DNA from 3 places in the Syntrophomonas erecta subsp. sporosyntropha genome. Region 2 is predicted to be linked to each of the others. Evidence: riboswitches for the same ligand, from Rfam matches in the RefSeq annotation. Region 2 holds a riboswitch; each other region holds the start of a gene.
What was found. A riboswitch is a leader RNA that binds a small molecule or an ion and turns the genes downstream of it on or off. The one in region 2 is predicted to bind molybdenum cofactor.
Positions count from the first base shown of each region.

Region 1 (5,275 bases), 440 kb from region 2:
CTTCCAGATTGCAAGGTATGTCGATATCGCGAATAATAGTCCCTAGCTCCCGGCTTAAAAAAGCTAGTTCCCGGTTTTCCTGCAATCGTTCCACCAGTTTTTTACCACTAACCTGGGCCAGGTTTTTGTATAAATTCTCCAGAGTACCATATTCCTTAATAAGTTTTGTAGCCGTCTTAATTCCTACTCCTGGTACTCCCGGTATGTTATCGGAAGCATCTCCCATCAGAGCCTTTATCTCTATAAGGCCTGGCGGGTCAACCTCATACCTTTTCTTCACGGCAGCTGTATCATAATGGTCGATTTCCGTAATTCCTTTACGGGTCATCATAACCGCAGTAGTATCGGAAACTAGTTGTAGGGTATCACTATCTCCAGTAACAATAACGGTTTCTATTCCATCTTCCTCAGCTTTTTTACTCAACGTGCCGATAATATCATCAGCTTCATATCCCTGTAGTTCCAGATAATCAATATTTAAGGCAGTTAAAACTTCCCGCAATAAGCCAAACTGTCCCTGTAATTCATCAGGGGCGGTGGCCCGGTTGGCTTTATACTGGGTAAACATTTCGGTACGAAAGGTTTTTTTGTCTTTATCAAAAGCCACCAAGATATGGGTAGGATTTTGCTCGCTTAACACTCGGTTTAACATGGTTAAAAAGCCATATACCCCATTAGTGTAGATACCCTCCCGGTTGTGTAACAGGGGTAGGGCATAAAAAGCACGATATAAAAGGCTGTTGCCATCGATTAGCATGAACCTGGTTTTGGACATTAATACTCCACCTCAATTAATTATTTATCTATGCAACACCGGCAAAGTTCCTTTTTGTTGTTTGCCCCGGCTGCACTACATTGTGAATAGTCTTTATCTCTAAAATCCGATAGTGATGTATATGATGTATATAAAATTCAATGGGCAGGAAGCTATTCCCTGCCCATTTTATTATACCCCTTATATGTTTTTTAACCGCCCAGCCTATTAGGTTAATAATGGGGAAGCCTTTCCGGCGGCCATATGGCTTATATAAAGCTATATAAATAGGTCAGGGCAATTATCCCTGACCACGAGCGTTTTCAGCTAGTTGTGTGTAACTGGTTCCTGGTTTAGCAAAACCTTTACCGTAACCAGATTCATATCCTGTTCCAGACTTGCTTTTTTATTCTGGAGAGCTTTTAAGCGGTTTTGGCTCTCTTCTAAATGAACCTGGTCTTCTTCACCAGGATTCTTCTTATCCTGTAAAGAGTGTACCTGGCCTTCTACCTCTTTAATCTCTTCCTGTAGCTGGTTATATTCCTGGGTAAGTTCTACCTTGCTGACGGTAGGCGAAGTAACCTCACCAATTTTTTGCAGTTCCAGCATGATATTATCAGCCTGGGCAGGGCTCACCTTTAAAGCAACCTCCCGGCTGTGTTCAGTAGAAGTCCCTACTATACCATTACCCTCTGGAGCTAATACCACCCCAGCCCCGTTAGCCTCAGCGATCTCTTTTATCTGCTTAATTGAACTATTGACATCCTGTACTTTAATACTAGTTTCATATAGATCGGCAACTTTTTTTTCTCCCCCGGCAGGTTTAGCCACTTTTGGCTTAGTACCATTATCTGAACTATCTAGTTTCTCATCATCCGTCATTTCTTCTGATGGGGTGGAAGTCTCCTGATTACTCCACATCTGAATCCTTTGTATAATATCTTCCACAGCTACTGACGGTGCAGATTTATTAGTATCTTCTTTATCCTGCCAAATGGAAGCTATGGTTCCCGCCGGCAGAAAACTACTGGCATAAATACCTAAAGCCAGTGCCAATACCGCTACCCCAGCTGCTATCCATCCCCGGTGACGAGGTTTTTGCAGGTCACGAGTTTTAATAATTCGTTTATTTTCCTGTAAAAGACGGCGATGAAAGTCCTGACTAAAGGACTCCGGCAGTGACGGTGTATTCACCTTAGACAGCAGGGATTGAATCAGACGAAGCTGCTCCAGATCATGGGTGCAGTTGGCACAGGTGGCCAGATGCTCCTCCACCGCCTGGGTTTCCCTGTCATTAGTCATCTTATCTATATAGGGTGATAGTAAATCCCTGACCTGTTCGCATTTCATACACCGTTCCTCCTCGTTTTGTTTGGACGAGGCGTTTAAGGTAAAAGTTCCCTCTCTAAGATTTTTTTTCTTAAAGCTGACCTGGCCCGGCTCAACCTAGACTTGACTGTTCCGCTGGAACAATCCAGGACCTCTGCTATTTCATCATAACTTAATTCCATCATATCTCTGAGAATTATGGCCGTCTTATGTTCAGGTTTCATTTCATCTAGTAGTTCCTGTATGTATTGGAAAAACTCTTTTCGTTCATATAATATGTCGGCCGTAGGAGATGTGTCAGGTATCTCTTTTTCAAACTCATCCCCATCTCTTGTGGCTACTGGTTCATCTAAAGACAAGGTGGGTACTCGTCGTTTTCGCCGGCGTAATTCATCTAAACAAACATTAGTAGCTACCCGGTAAAGCCAGGTACCAAAGCTGGAATTCCCTTTAAATGACCTTAAAGCTCGGTAAGCCTTAAGGAAGGCCTCCTGAGTCATATCATAGGCATCTTCTTCATTTCCCATATAGCGAAAAGCCAGAGTGTATATTTTGTTTTGGTATTGAGTGACCAGTTCCTCAAAAGCGGCCGTATCTCCTTGCAGGCTTTGCTTGATTAGCTGTTCTTCCATTGTCATAATTATACTTCTCCTAGTTTGAAAAGTATTAGGTCCTTTTAAAAAACCTAATGTATATTAATTAGCCCTTCTCCCCAGTACGGTGCAATAGAGGCTTGATATTATAGTCCGGCTACTGTAATAACCCTACCCGGACTTCTAGCCATGTTCCCTTCTTTACGATCCCATCAATATATTCCCATCTAGCAGCACCTAATGTAAGAAAATAATTAGAAAAGTTAATCTCAGGGGATTTGTGGGGATTAGATAAAAGTATTAGGGTCGTTAGTTTTGTCTTTATACTACATTTGATTCGTCATCTTGGGAACAAATCCTTTCGAATCAGTACTGCCTTCTTCTTGCATAATATGTATCAAACGGCTTAAGTGGATAATCATGTGGACTTCGACTTACTTTACCAGTAATTTATCTTTAGCTAAGAAAGCTTTACCTTATACCTACCACATTTTAATTGCCCCGCCAAACTATAGTTTAGCCTATTTGTGTAATAATATTGTTACAGGCCATTTGACAAAAAAGACCACTAACCTCGCCTATATTTAGATCAGCATGAGGTTGGCATATATTTTATTGCGGAGCTTATCCGCTTAATCCTACAGTAACTTAAAACAGTGGTCCCTTGACAACTTTCCTCCCGCACATTATAATTATCTTTGCGTTATAAGTAAAGGAAATCTTGCCAGAGTGTCGGAATTGGCAGACGAGCGCGACTCAAAATCGTGTGCCGCAAGGCGTGTGGGTTCGAGTCCCACCTTTGGCACCATAGGAATTAACAACTCTTGAGATTGCTAGCCAGGCAATTTTAAGAGTTTTTTTATTTTTCTCTACAGTTTTCTGCAAAAGAAAAGCACTTCCTTCTCAATCTTTTCTCAACTAAATATGAAAGTAGTTAGAAAATCACGTAAGGCTAACTTCCTTTAACTTACAATATCCTACCCGCCCCTATAATCCTGACTCCAATCCGCACTATAATCAACATATACCGTCTTTTCCTTTAGGCCACAGAATAATACCTGGTATTTAGCACTCCAGCTTAGGCCCACTTTATATAAATCATATTTTTGTAATTTTTGAAATTTTACCTAAGCAGGAATTATTTCTATTGTGTCGTATATTGTTATAAAGATGAATATCTGTCCATATAAATAAAAAATTTGAAATTACTTCTCCGAGCTTAAAGGCCTAAAGCAAAAAGCCATGGCTTCAAGCCGTTAGGGTACGTCGGGAAACGGACGTGCCTCCCAATGTGGAAAGGAGAGCCGTATTCCGAATGAAATTCGGAGCGAGTCTATTTTCACTGGACTCGCTTTTTTTATAGTCTTAGTCGCTGCTTGTTTGTACCAGTCTATCCAGACCCGGCACTCCTTGTGCCGGGTTTTTTTATTACGTTAAATCCCTGAAGAGGAAAGGAGGTTTAATTAAAACTTACACAAGATTGGAGGTAGATAAGTACTTTAAAATCTTTATTCCATTAAAAAAGATTGGGAGGCGAATAAGAATTGCGTTTAAGAGGCTCAACCAAGTCTAAAATCGCCATATTGACAGCGTTGGTATTTATGCTGTCCATGGTTTTTTCCGTACCGCTTGTGCAGGCCAGCGATACGGAAGGACTGACAAATGAGTTGTTAGAACTTGCAGCAGAAGGAACAACAGATGATGCAAATGTACTAGATAGTGTTTATGAAGCTGTTAACACTAATACAGGTGAAACAGCCGACAGTGACATCCCTGGAGAAGGTACTACCTCATTGCCGGGGAACACTGAAGCGGAACTCCCGCTGGAACCAGAGCCCGGTAATGTTGAGGCTGATGTTCCTGCCGAGGGTACTACCCCATCTCCAGAAAACACCGGATTGGAACCCCCGCTGGAGCCAGAGCCGGGTAATATTGAGGCTGATGTTCCTGCCGAGGGTACTACCCCATCTCCAGAAAACACCGGATTGGAACCCCCGCTGGAGCCAGAGCCGGGTAATATTGAGGCTGATGTTCCTGCCGAAGGTACTACCTCATCGCCAGAGAACACCGAATTGGGAACCCCGGATCTGGAGCTGGAGACGGATAAAGTAAATGAAATCCCTAACCTTAACAACTTCCAACCGATGGAGGCTTCAGGTCCAGCCGAACTGATTATCAGCGATGTTACTAATATCAGTTTCAAGGTGAGTTGGCCGGAAGCTGCGGATGCCAGTGAATATAAGGTAACGGTTAGTAATACTACAGGCGGTGAGACTACGAAGGTAGTGAACAATGTCAGTACGGGAAATCTGGAATATGTCGTATCAGGACTGGAATCCAGTTACCGTTATGACATCGTGGTGGAAGCCGTAGGTGGAACTTGGGCAGGGAATGGCAGTTTCCTGCAAGGTTTGGCGGTTACAACCGCCCCCAATACACTCGTGCTTAAACCAGGCGCGCCCGGAACTAACGGTAATTATACTTTTGAACCATTAGCCAATCCGGACAGTGAAAACGTTTACGAAAAGTTTTACACTTACCAGGGTGATATCAATATAGCTAATGATCATTTTACCTGGTATATAAAGAAAGGTCTTAA
Region 1 is NZ_AP042459.1:1,689,412-1,694,686, reverse strand. Features, by position in the region: gene polA (DNA polymerase I) at 1-775, opposite strand, end outside; gene ACZ5Q0_RS08280 (zf-HC2 domain-containing protein) at 1,082-2,104, opposite strand; gene ACZ5Q0_RS08275 (RNA polymerase sigma factor) at 2,140-2,721, opposite strand; tRNA gene ACZ5Q0_RS08270 (tRNA-Leu) at 3,400-3,484, shown strand; molybdenum cofactor riboswitch at 3,876-3,994, shown strand; gene ACZ5Q0_RS08265 (fibronectin type III domain-containing protein) at 4,221-5,275, shown strand, end outside.
Region 1: it holds a riboswitch for molybdenum cofactor, as region 2 does, so the genes downstream of both, ACZ5Q0_RS08265 (fibronectin type III domain-containing protein) here and ACZ5Q0_RS06170 (ABC transporter substrate-binding protein) in region 2, are expected to answer to the same signal.

Region 2 (5,275 bases):
AAGAGCTTACCGGGGGATGGAAAATATGGAGATAGTACAAACCCTCAGGGGACAAGGTACCTACATTTGCATATCCCCGGAAAGGTTAGCACAGATTAAACATGAAATGGCGGGCGGTGTTCTAAGTTATTTTATAGAGGAAATGAAATCTCTCGGCTATTCCGGAGTAGATATGGTGCAGCTGCTTCAGGAAAAGATTAAGGAGGATGAAATATGATTGAATTTAGGGAGGTCAGCAAGCATTTTGGCAGAATCCAGGCCCTGGACAGGCTGACATTTACCTTTCCAAGGGGCCGGATTATTGGATTGTTTGGCCCTAATGGAGCTGGAAAATCAACTGCCCTTAAGATGATGGTAGGATTAAACCGGCCTGATCAGGGAGAGTTAAAAATAGATGGAGAAATTCCACTGAAAACTAGAGATCGTATCGCCTACCTCCCAGAAGTAGATTACTTATATCCTTGGATGACTATTGGGGCAGCAGCTGCCTTTATCAAATCTTTTTATACAGATTGGGATGAAGGTAAATATCAGGACTTATTGGCTTTTCTCAACCTGGATAGGGAAATGAAAATAAGCCGGATTTCCAAGGGCCAACGAGCTAAGGCTAAGCTATTACTAACTGTTTCCCGTCGTGCCCCCTATTTGTTAATGGATGAACCCTTATCGGGAATAGATGTTCTAACCCGTGAGGAAATTATAAATACGTTGATTCGCGATTACCGTGAAGGGGAGCAAACCATTATCATTTCTACCCATGAAATTGCTGAGGTAGAAGCCCTGGTAGATGAGGTGGTGTTCTTAAGTGCAGGTCGTATAAAACTGGCCGGGAATGCAGAGGACTTGCGTATAGAAAAAGGCCTGTCCCTGGTGGGCATGATGAAGGAGGCGTTTCGTGATGCCAACTAGCAGCGGAAAAATGTTAGGTAGCCTATATAAAAAAGAAATGCGGGAACTAATCCCAGAAATTATAGTAATGGTTATAGTCGCCATAGTTTTAAACAGTTTTATTTATTTTCGGCTGGGGCCTAATCCTAATATCGTTGTATTACCGCTATTTCTGCTATTAGGCCTGGTGGGCCTGATGCCTTTTGTTTCCTCATTTCGCTTGCTGGGTGGAGAGTGGAACAACAATACCATTTATCTTATGATGTCACTGCCGGTAAAAGGCGGCCTGATTTTAGGAACCAAACTAATGGCTTTGATCAGTGAATATATAATCGGTACCGTTATTGCTGGGATTTGTGCCGTGGCATTTATAATGGCTATACAGCCGGAGTTATTACCGGATTTATTAGAGATAGCTGGGATAGAAGGACTATGGGAATATCTATGGCTGGCTTACCTGGGCAGTATAGTTTTTTTGCTCTATCTTATCAGTATTAGTTTTTTCAGCCAGGTAGTAGGTAAACTAGTTACCCGATTATCAGGACTAGTTACCGCATTGACGTTTTTGGTGACCCTGTGGTTATCTGGAAAATTTTCTAACCTAATATTCCCCGAGTTGGGTAATATAGCCAGCCCGGATGGATTTCCCAGCAGGATGGTTTCAGCAGGTATAGGGGTATATCTGGTAATAGTGGTGCTGATCTTTTTGATTACGGTGCTTGTGTATAATAGCCGGGTGGAGTTATAGCTTAATGGTTAGACCCATAAAACCGGGCGGTTCATCCGTCCGGTTTTAATATATTAACATCTTTAATTATAAGTCGGTACTTCCAGCTTATGGTTGAAAAAAATCTAAAATTCGACCATAATGGAGAGGAAAGACTATCTCATTTATTAATCTCCGAACCCTTATTCCTAAGACAGCCTGGTTATGGGATAAGAGTCGTTAGGGTATATCTGGAAACGGGTATGCCTCCCCTATGGAAAGGAGATGATGCCGACAATACCTACCAGGAAATGGTCGGATCTACTTATCCTTGGGGCACGAGTGGAACCGATTTTTTTATGCTTGATGCCCATGTTCCGGCCAGATATGCTAATAGTGCCAGTTATTAATTAAATAATGGGAGGGTTTAAGTATGCGAAGAAAGGCATCGATTTTTGCCATTTTAATGGTTTTCGTACTTTCGGTTCTGGTAATGGGATGCGGCCAGAAAACACCGGCACCGGCAGAAAACCAGCCAGAGAAGGTTTTAAAGTTAGCCACTACTACTAGTACTGAAGATTCTGGATTACTAGATGTTTTATTACCGGAATTTAAAAAGGATACTGGCTATACAGTAGATGTAATCGCAGTAGGTACAGGCCAGGCTATTCAAATGGGAGAAGCCGGCGATGTTGATGTAATCCTAGTACACTCCCGGGCGGCTGAAGATAAATTTGTGGCAGATGGTTTTGGGGTGGATCGTCGCGATGTTATGTATAATGACTTTCTCATCATTGGTCCGGAAGAGGATCCGGCCGGCATAAAAGGGGAAAAGGATGTAAAAGCAGCTTTTACGGCTATAGCTACCAAGCAGGCTGCCTTTGTATCCCGGGGCGATGACTCTGGTACTGATAAAAAAGAAAAGAAAATTTGGGAGGCAGCCGGAATTACTCCTGAGGGAGATTGGTATATTGAATCTGGTCAGGGCATGGGTGATACCTACCGGATGGCAGATGAAAAACAGGCTTATACTTTGATTGACCGGGCTACCTATCTGGCTAATCAAGACAAATATCGTCTGGTTACTGTGGTAGAAGGGGACCAGCTGCTCTTTAACCCTTATGGCGTTATTCCTATTAACCCGGAAAAATACCCCAATGTAGACTATGAAGGGGCTACTAAATTTGCGGAATGGTTAACTTCAGAAAAAGGACAGAAGATGATTGGTGAGTTTGGCAAAGATAAATATGATCAGACTTTATTTGTTCCTGATGCGAAATAGTTAATATAAATGCCGGGAGAGGGCCTAGGAGGGCTTTCCCGGCATTTATATATGAGTTGGATTTCGTTGTCCAAACTTCCGGATTAGCCTGTTAAAATGTACAAGTATGGAGAGCGATGTTAACGGGCCATGGTAGAACGCCTGCGAAGGCCCAGTGGCTGAAGAGGGCCAGCGGAAATAAGTTCGCAATTCCTGTAATGGGAGGTTCATTGTTTTGGATATTATTGGACCGGGTTTTAAGGAAGCTCTGGAGTTGATTATAAGCCTGGACCCCCAAATTTTTCAGGTGACCGTATTATCTTTACAGGTATCTCTTGGTGCCCTGGTAATTTCTGCCCTGCTGGGTATTCCTACTGGGGCGGCTTTTGCCTTGAAAAACTTTAAAGGTAAGCAGGTAGTATTAAACTGCATTTATACCTTAATGGGACTTCCCCCGGTACTGGCAGGATTAATCGTGTACCTTTTATTAACCTATCGGGGACCTCTGGGACAATACGAATTATTGTTTACTCCTGCAGCTATGGTGGTTGCCCAGGTACTACTGGCTACTCCCATCATCTGTGGCTTGACGGCCCGGGCAGTGATGGCATTGAGTCAGGAAGTTTATGACACGGCGGTTACTTTGGGTGCTACTCGTAGACAGGCAGTTCGTACTATTATTCGTGAGGCCCGGGTAGGCTTGATTGCGGCTTTGACCACTGCCTTAGGGAGGGTTATTGCTGAAGTAGGAGCCGTAATGCTGGTAGGGGGAAATATCAAAGGTGTAACCAGGGTGCTTACCACTTCTATCGTTTTGGAAACCCGTATGGGTAATTTTAGCTCAGCGATAGCCATTGGTCTTATTCTTCTGGTTATTTCCTTTTTAATTAACTCGGCCATATTAATATTGGAGAAAAGGACATTTAAGCATGACACCAGTATTCAAATTACATAATGTGATTAAAAGATACGGAACCCGGGAGGTTTTAAATATTCAAGACCTTATGGTAGCCGGAGGAGGAATATATGGTATATTAGGGCCTAATGGTTCAGGCAAAACCACCCTGTTAAGAATCCTGGCTCTTCTTACCATTAGCGATGAGGGGAACCTGTCTATACTGGGACAAAAGTTACGCTGGGATAAAAAGCAACTTGTACAACTCAGACGCCAGATGAGCATGGTGACCCAAACCTCGTTTATGTTTCAAGGTTCTGTTTTCTACAATGTGGCCTATGGCTTGCGAGCCCGTCGCCTGAAAGAAACAGAAATTAAAAAGAAGGTATATGCATCTTTGGAACTGGTGGGTATGCAGGGTTTTGCCCAGGCGGAAGCCCGTACCCTGTCAGGTGGAGAACGTCAGAAGGTGGCGATTGCCCGTGCTCTGGCAGTACAGCCCCGGATTGTTTTATTAGATGAACCTACCTCTAACATTGATGCCGCTAGTGCGGTTGAAATCGAAAATCATATCCGTTTTATCAACCAGAAATACGGCACTACCATTATGCTAGTTACCCACAATTTGTTTCAAGCCCGGCGCCTGGCGGACGAAATCATTTTCTTATGGGAAGGAAAGATTTTGGAGCATAATTCCTGCCAGGCTATATTTGAGAAGGCTAGTGATCCACGGACGGCGGCCTTTTTACGGGGGGAAACTTTTTTTTAGAGTGGGGGACCGGATAAACACTTCTTTTCTATCCTTGCTATTGAAAATTTATTTAAAACCTAGAGCTATTATAAAAGAAGTCCAGAAAAGGGTTAGACATCACCATCATGACCTGGTGATGTCTATAATTCCCGGGGGGGGAATTAGGAATTATATGTGGTTGAACTTGTCTGTGGGGAAAGCCACAAGCAAATCCTCTAGATGTTATTGTACTCACTTTCACAAGGGCTGTCAATGATCTGACCAGTGAATTAAGACATTGCCAGGATAAAAGATATTTATCACCATCATTATATTAGATTATAGAAAGGCAAACCAGGGATAATTTACTGGTTTGCCCAGTTACCCATTCCTCTCTACAAAAACTTAACCATATCTGATATACAAGAATGCCTACTAAATGATGCTTTTATTAAAAGAATGAATTTTAATTTGCTGCCTGGTTAAGTTTTAAAAATGAACTTAAGGGAAATACTTAAATAACAGAGAGGAGGACTCATAAATGGGTAAAAAAATATTTATGTTCATTATCATGGTAACATTAGTTAGTTGTACTGGTATCTATGTTAAGGAACTACGGGGAACCCCTCTGCAAGACAGTGTTTTACGCCTACATGTAGTGGCTAATAGTGATACAGTTACTGATCAGACTCTTAAAATTGAGGTTAAAGATGCTGTAATTGCTATGATGAAAGAGGATTTTAGTGGAATCGATGATCTGGACCAGGCTCGGCAGACTGCTGCAGATAAAGTGCC
Region 2 is NZ_AP042459.1:1,247,463-1,252,737, forward strand. Features, by position in the region: gene ACZ5Q0_RS06155 (GntR family transcriptional regulator) at 1-217, shown strand, start outside; gene ACZ5Q0_RS06160 (ABC transporter ATP-binding protein) at 214-909, shown strand; gene ACZ5Q0_RS06165 (hypothetical protein) at 899-1,636, shown strand; molybdenum cofactor riboswitch at 1,776-1,895, shown strand; gene ACZ5Q0_RS06170 (ABC transporter substrate-binding protein) at 2,028-2,876, shown strand; gene ACZ5Q0_RS06175 (ABC transporter permease) at 3,091-3,810, shown strand; gene ACZ5Q0_RS06180 (ABC transporter ATP-binding protein) at 3,785-4,519, shown strand; gene spoIIR (stage II sporulation protein R) at 5,022-5,275, shown strand, end outside.

Region 3 (5,275 bases), 650 kb from region 2:
CCAAGCCGGCCACTTAAATTGTAACCCCAGGCCCATACCGTGCCATCGTTCTTGAGGGCCAGTGTATGATTATCACCAGTTGCAACCATCTTAACCTCTGTCAAGCCGTAGACCTGATCCGGAACAGTTCTGCTTTCCTTTTCACCATCTCCTAGCATGCCTCCCTGTCCATCGCCCCAGGCCCATACCGTACCATCGTTTTTAATTGCTACTGTATGGTTATTCCTTCCACTCACATAAACCATGTTACCCTTTCCTTCGGTTACAAAACACATGGGTCTTGCCTCTATCTCCTGCATTACGCTAGCATCTTTGTAACCGTTGGCTTTAACAGTAATATTAAAAACTTTAACCTCTGTAAACAATCCCGCTATAATACTGATCTTACCGGTGGTCACCTTGTATTGCTCAGCATCAAGTTTTGTACCATCGATGCTTACCTCCGTAATAGCGTTCCTCCACTCCGGATCATCAGTAAAGAAAATCCGTATGGGGTTACCTACAGTGTTACCACTGGTACTTGCAGTCAAAGTTGGTGGTATATTAGATTCCGCTGATTCTACCATCGTCTGCGTTACAGTGGCATCCTGGTAAGCAGTTGCCTTGACAGTAATGGTATAATCTCCGGCAGCTTCAAAGATACTAGCATCAAAGGTAAGCTTACCTTCGGCTACTGTATATTTATCGCTGGCCAGTATAGTACCATTCACCTTAACTTCAGTAACCGCTGTTCTCCAGGTTTCATCATCTGCAAAGGTGATTACTATGGAGTTGCCCACCGTGTTATCAGTTGTAGCGGCTACCAATACCGGGGGATTAGCACTTTCCGGTTTAGTAACTGTAAGACCAGTTACATGCTTGTAATTCATTTTGCTATTATTGACATCAAAGTACATACGTAAAGGAGTTAAATTACTACCATCGACTACGATGGCCTCGCCGTCGATCTCATAGGTAAGCAGATAATCACTGGCAGACTCATCGAAAGCTGGAAGGGTAACACCATTAGGAGAGTCTTTCATAATAACCTTTACTGTCCAGGTGTTATCATTGATATTCAAGGCCTCCAGCAGATCCGGTAAAGCAACACCTTTACAGGATTTATTCCCATAAATATTTATGGTTGCAGGCATAGCTTTTAAGTCAGCCATAGTATAGGATGCCTCCACAGCATTCCCGCCAACGGTAAATACTATTGGTTCCGGCGCTGCTACCTTGTAATCAAGACTAACAATATCGCTGTCGTCCTTACCTATACCAATTACTACCGCCTTAATGGTCGTGTCCTCATTTATTTCAATCGGATGATTTATTTCATCCAGGACATCTTCCCGGGATGACCACCAGCGAGAAGCAATCCAATTATACATGGGACTTTTATAAGTAGGATTACTGCCATCGGTGGTATAATGAACTTTATCAGCATCATTATTAGGACTACTCAGTTTTACCCCGGTACCTGCTGCTACAGTTCCGCTGGCTGGTGTCGCCGTCGGGTTAGCCCATTTTTCCGGAGTTGCAGTAGAAACTTCAATTGTACCTACATACTTTGCAAAAGCATGATTAGTCTGTTCCGTAACCCACCGCTGTCCAAAAACTAGCAAAGGTGCAACTTGATCACTCATGTACTCTGGGTTTTCGCTGTCTATACTTTGTAAGGCCAAAATGGTATCAACTTTGACCGCAGAGTCCGGTGAACCTGGTATTGAGCCGTCATATGGGGCGTTTTCCTTAAGCCCAGGATAATAGTAACGATGATCGGTCAACAGTTCTTTACGAGTGAATGTCATCTTATAACCATCAGTTGATTTAACTGTTATTAACTTGGCTTCAGGTTTAATTCCAGCCATATCCAAAAGATCCGCTAGCTTAACTCCTTCTGCCGTATACCATTTCTTGGTCGGCCAGGTGTTTATCGAACTGTAAGTTGAAAACACCTGCTCCATTTGCTCCAAATCGTCCTTGGTTAAAGTGATAGGATTTTCGACCCCATCCCCGATTATCTTAACCTCGTAACCAGCAGCTGCAGGCATTATTAAGTCATGGGAATTAGTAGAGATCAGTTCAGCATCCTCTTCAAATCCGTTATTTGTTGTGATGCTTACATCTGATGCCCCTGTCTGGGGTTCTGCTTCAAGAGCCCCACTAGCATCAGAATCACCCGTAGTCTCAACTAGTTCCTCAGAATCGCCAGCACCGGAAACCGTCTTAGGCTCGGGAGCAATGTCATAGCTGGAAACTGTATTATCTTCCACCTTTGGGTCTTTGCCATCTACTACATCATCACTGGCTAAACTCCCGTCCCCTTCATCACTAAGACTAGGATCCACAGGCTGATCCATGCTTTCATTAATATCAGCGTTTATAACGGGATCTGCTAGTAACTGATAATCCAGCACATCCTCGATTTCAGATAACGCTGCTACCGGTATTTCATCAACCGCATAAGCCGCTGCAGGCATTACCAGCCCGCTTAAGCCCAGGATTAGACTTAGCATTAAACATAAAGCTAATTTGCCTAAACCTTTTTTCCTAATTAGCACTATCCAAAACACTCCTTTCCCTAGTTTCACAAAGTACGGCAGGTGATTTTGTTAATATGCTCCCACTTATAGGCCAGCCTCCCTTCCCCAATTCCTTACAATCTGGTCGGAAAGTGTATAAATCCGACACTTTATCATTCTTGGTTTCAAAAATGTATTTTTATTTTGCCATAGACAGATAATAGGTAATTTTTAGTTTTAAGGTCCATTAAAAAACCCGGCGAAAAGCAGCGCCGGGTCTGAATAGTTATTTCAAATATATTACAAAGATATGTTTAAAGATATGCTATAAGGATGTGTCACAAATATATCAAAAAGAAGTGGTTTATGTGTGTAGTGTAATATGCAGCGAACAAAAATACAAAAAAGCGAGTCATGTGAAAACAGACTCGCCCCAAGAATTATTCGAAGTACGGCTTCTCCTTTCCACAATGGGAGGCACGTCCGTTTCCCGACGTACCCTAACGACTTAAAACCCATGGCATTGCTTTAGGCTCTTAAGTTCGGAAAAGTTCTATGTAATTTTACTGCACAATCTATTTGTATACAATTCTAAACGTAAAATCAAAATAATGCAATATAAGAATAAATTTATCATTAATCTTTATTTCCCGACATTGGAGGATATTATTCCGGGATCTTTCGTTGGCAGAATTAGATACTCTGACCAGGCCCGGAGATGCTAAAAAAGTCCCGGCCTACTAACATTCCCAATCTTAGCGATAAACTACACAATTTGATCAAATCTTGCAATCTGCCATATAGTTTAACTTTACCCGAGGAAAAGCAAAGAGCTGTTATAGACAGGATTTATTTGGTTCAATCATTTCGACCAACCTTTTGATATCCTGTGATTTTCTCTTAGGACACACTAGAACTGTATCCTCACATTCCACTACAACTATATCATTAAGTCCGAACACAACTACCTTCTTGCCATTGGTGCGTACCAGGCAACCGGAGCTATCTACAACTAAAGCATTTCCATTTACGGAATTGCCGTTTTCGTCTTTCTCCAATACTTCCGCCAGTGACTCCCAGCTTCCGATATCATTCCAGCCGAAATCACCTACTATGACTGCCATATTACTACACTTTTCAGCTATACCATAATCAATCGAAATACTTGGAAAACTCGGATAAGCATTTAGATAATCATCGTTACCCTTGGCAATGTTCTTAAATAATTGGGGCAGATGTTTTTCCACAAGGTTTCCCCATACCTCGGCGGTAGCTAAAAATATTCCCGCATTCCAATAATAATTGCCTGCTTTAATATAATGCTCCGCAGTTTGCTGGTCCGGCTTTTCATGAAATGCTTTTACTCGATAAGATTCTTTACCCGCATCACGTTCTATATATCCATACCCGGTCTCCGGCCTTTCAGGTTTTATACCTATGGTAACCAGAAACCCTTTCCGGGCAAGTTCTTCCGCCTTTCTCACCACCCGGCAAAACTCGTCATCATCTTTTATGTAATGATCAGCTGGAAAAACTCCAATTACTTCTTTATTATCAATTAGCTTTTGCGACAGGACTAAACCAACTGCTGGAGCAGTATTCCGGCCTACCGGTTCCGACAGGATCTTCGCATCTAAATGACTAACATCATCTTTGATTAATCCTTCCTGATCCTGACCACAAACTACTATAACCGTACCTAGTGGTTTTAGTCTCTGCAAGGTCATAACCAGCAGGCTACCCTGCCCAAAAAAATCACATAATTGCTTAGGCCGGCTATCAGTACTTTCCGGCCACAATCTAACTCCCCGCCCACCGGCCAGGACTACTGAGATCATTAAACTCTCCCTCCCGCAACTTATCTTCCCAGCTTCATACACACCTTATTAATTATCCATTCCATTTCTTCGATTCTGAGTAGTTTTATGATTATAAAATATACTACTGCCCCCACCAGACTGCATATGATGAAATTGATTAAATCCCATTTGAAACTTATCGTGGAAAACCCTTGCAGTACATTGTAAAGGTAATACACACATACTCCCATGACTCCCGCAGCAGTTACTATTTTTAAACCAGTTATAATCAGATTTTTCCCCTGTATATGTTCAATCTTTTTTCGCAAATACCACATAAGTACCAGAAAGCTAATACAAAAGGTTATAGACGTTGCCAAGGCCAAACCCCCATGGGCCAAATATCTCACCAAAATAATGTTAAGTATTATATTTAAAGCTACGGTCCCCAATCCAATAAACATAGGAGTCTTAGTATCCTGTAAGGAATAAAAAGCCCGGAAAACAATCTCCCTAAGACACATCGCCGGTAGCCCCAGAGCATAAAAAAGCAACGCAAAAGCAGTTAACGTTGCTGCCGCCTCGTCAAACGCTCCGCGCTGGAACACTATCCGCACCACCGGATCTTTTAAAATAATGATTCCTACCGTAATAGGCATAATTATTAGTAACAAACCATTCAAAGAACGTATCAACGAGCTTAGAAAGGTTTTGCTATCTTTAACAACGGCTGATTGAGCTAACTCGGGGTATATAGCGCTGGCTACCGCTACCGCAATGATACCGTAAACCATACCATTAAGCTTAGTGGCATAATTAAGAGCAGCAATACTTCCTTCCACTAAGCCAGAAGCCAACATACGGTCAACTAGTAGATTAATCTGACCAGCTCCGCTCCCTACAATAACCGGCAAAATTAATAAACCCATTTTACGAAAACCTGAGTGAGAAAAGTTTATTTCTGGTTGGTAT
Region 3 is NZ_AP042459.1:1,899,951-1,905,225, reverse strand. Features, by position in the region: gene ACZ5Q0_RS09280 (RCC1 domain-containing protein) at 1-2,573, opposite strand, end outside; molybdenum cofactor riboswitch at 2,947-3,064, opposite strand; gene ACZ5Q0_RS09275 (mannose-1-phosphate guanylyltransferase) at 3,341-4,342, opposite strand; gene murJ (murein biosynthesis integral membrane protein MurJ) at 4,363-5,275, opposite strand, start outside.
Region 3: it holds a riboswitch for molybdenum cofactor, as region 2 does, so the genes downstream of both, ACZ5Q0_RS09280 (RCC1 domain-containing protein) here and ACZ5Q0_RS06170 (ABC transporter substrate-binding protein) in region 2, are expected to answer to the same signal.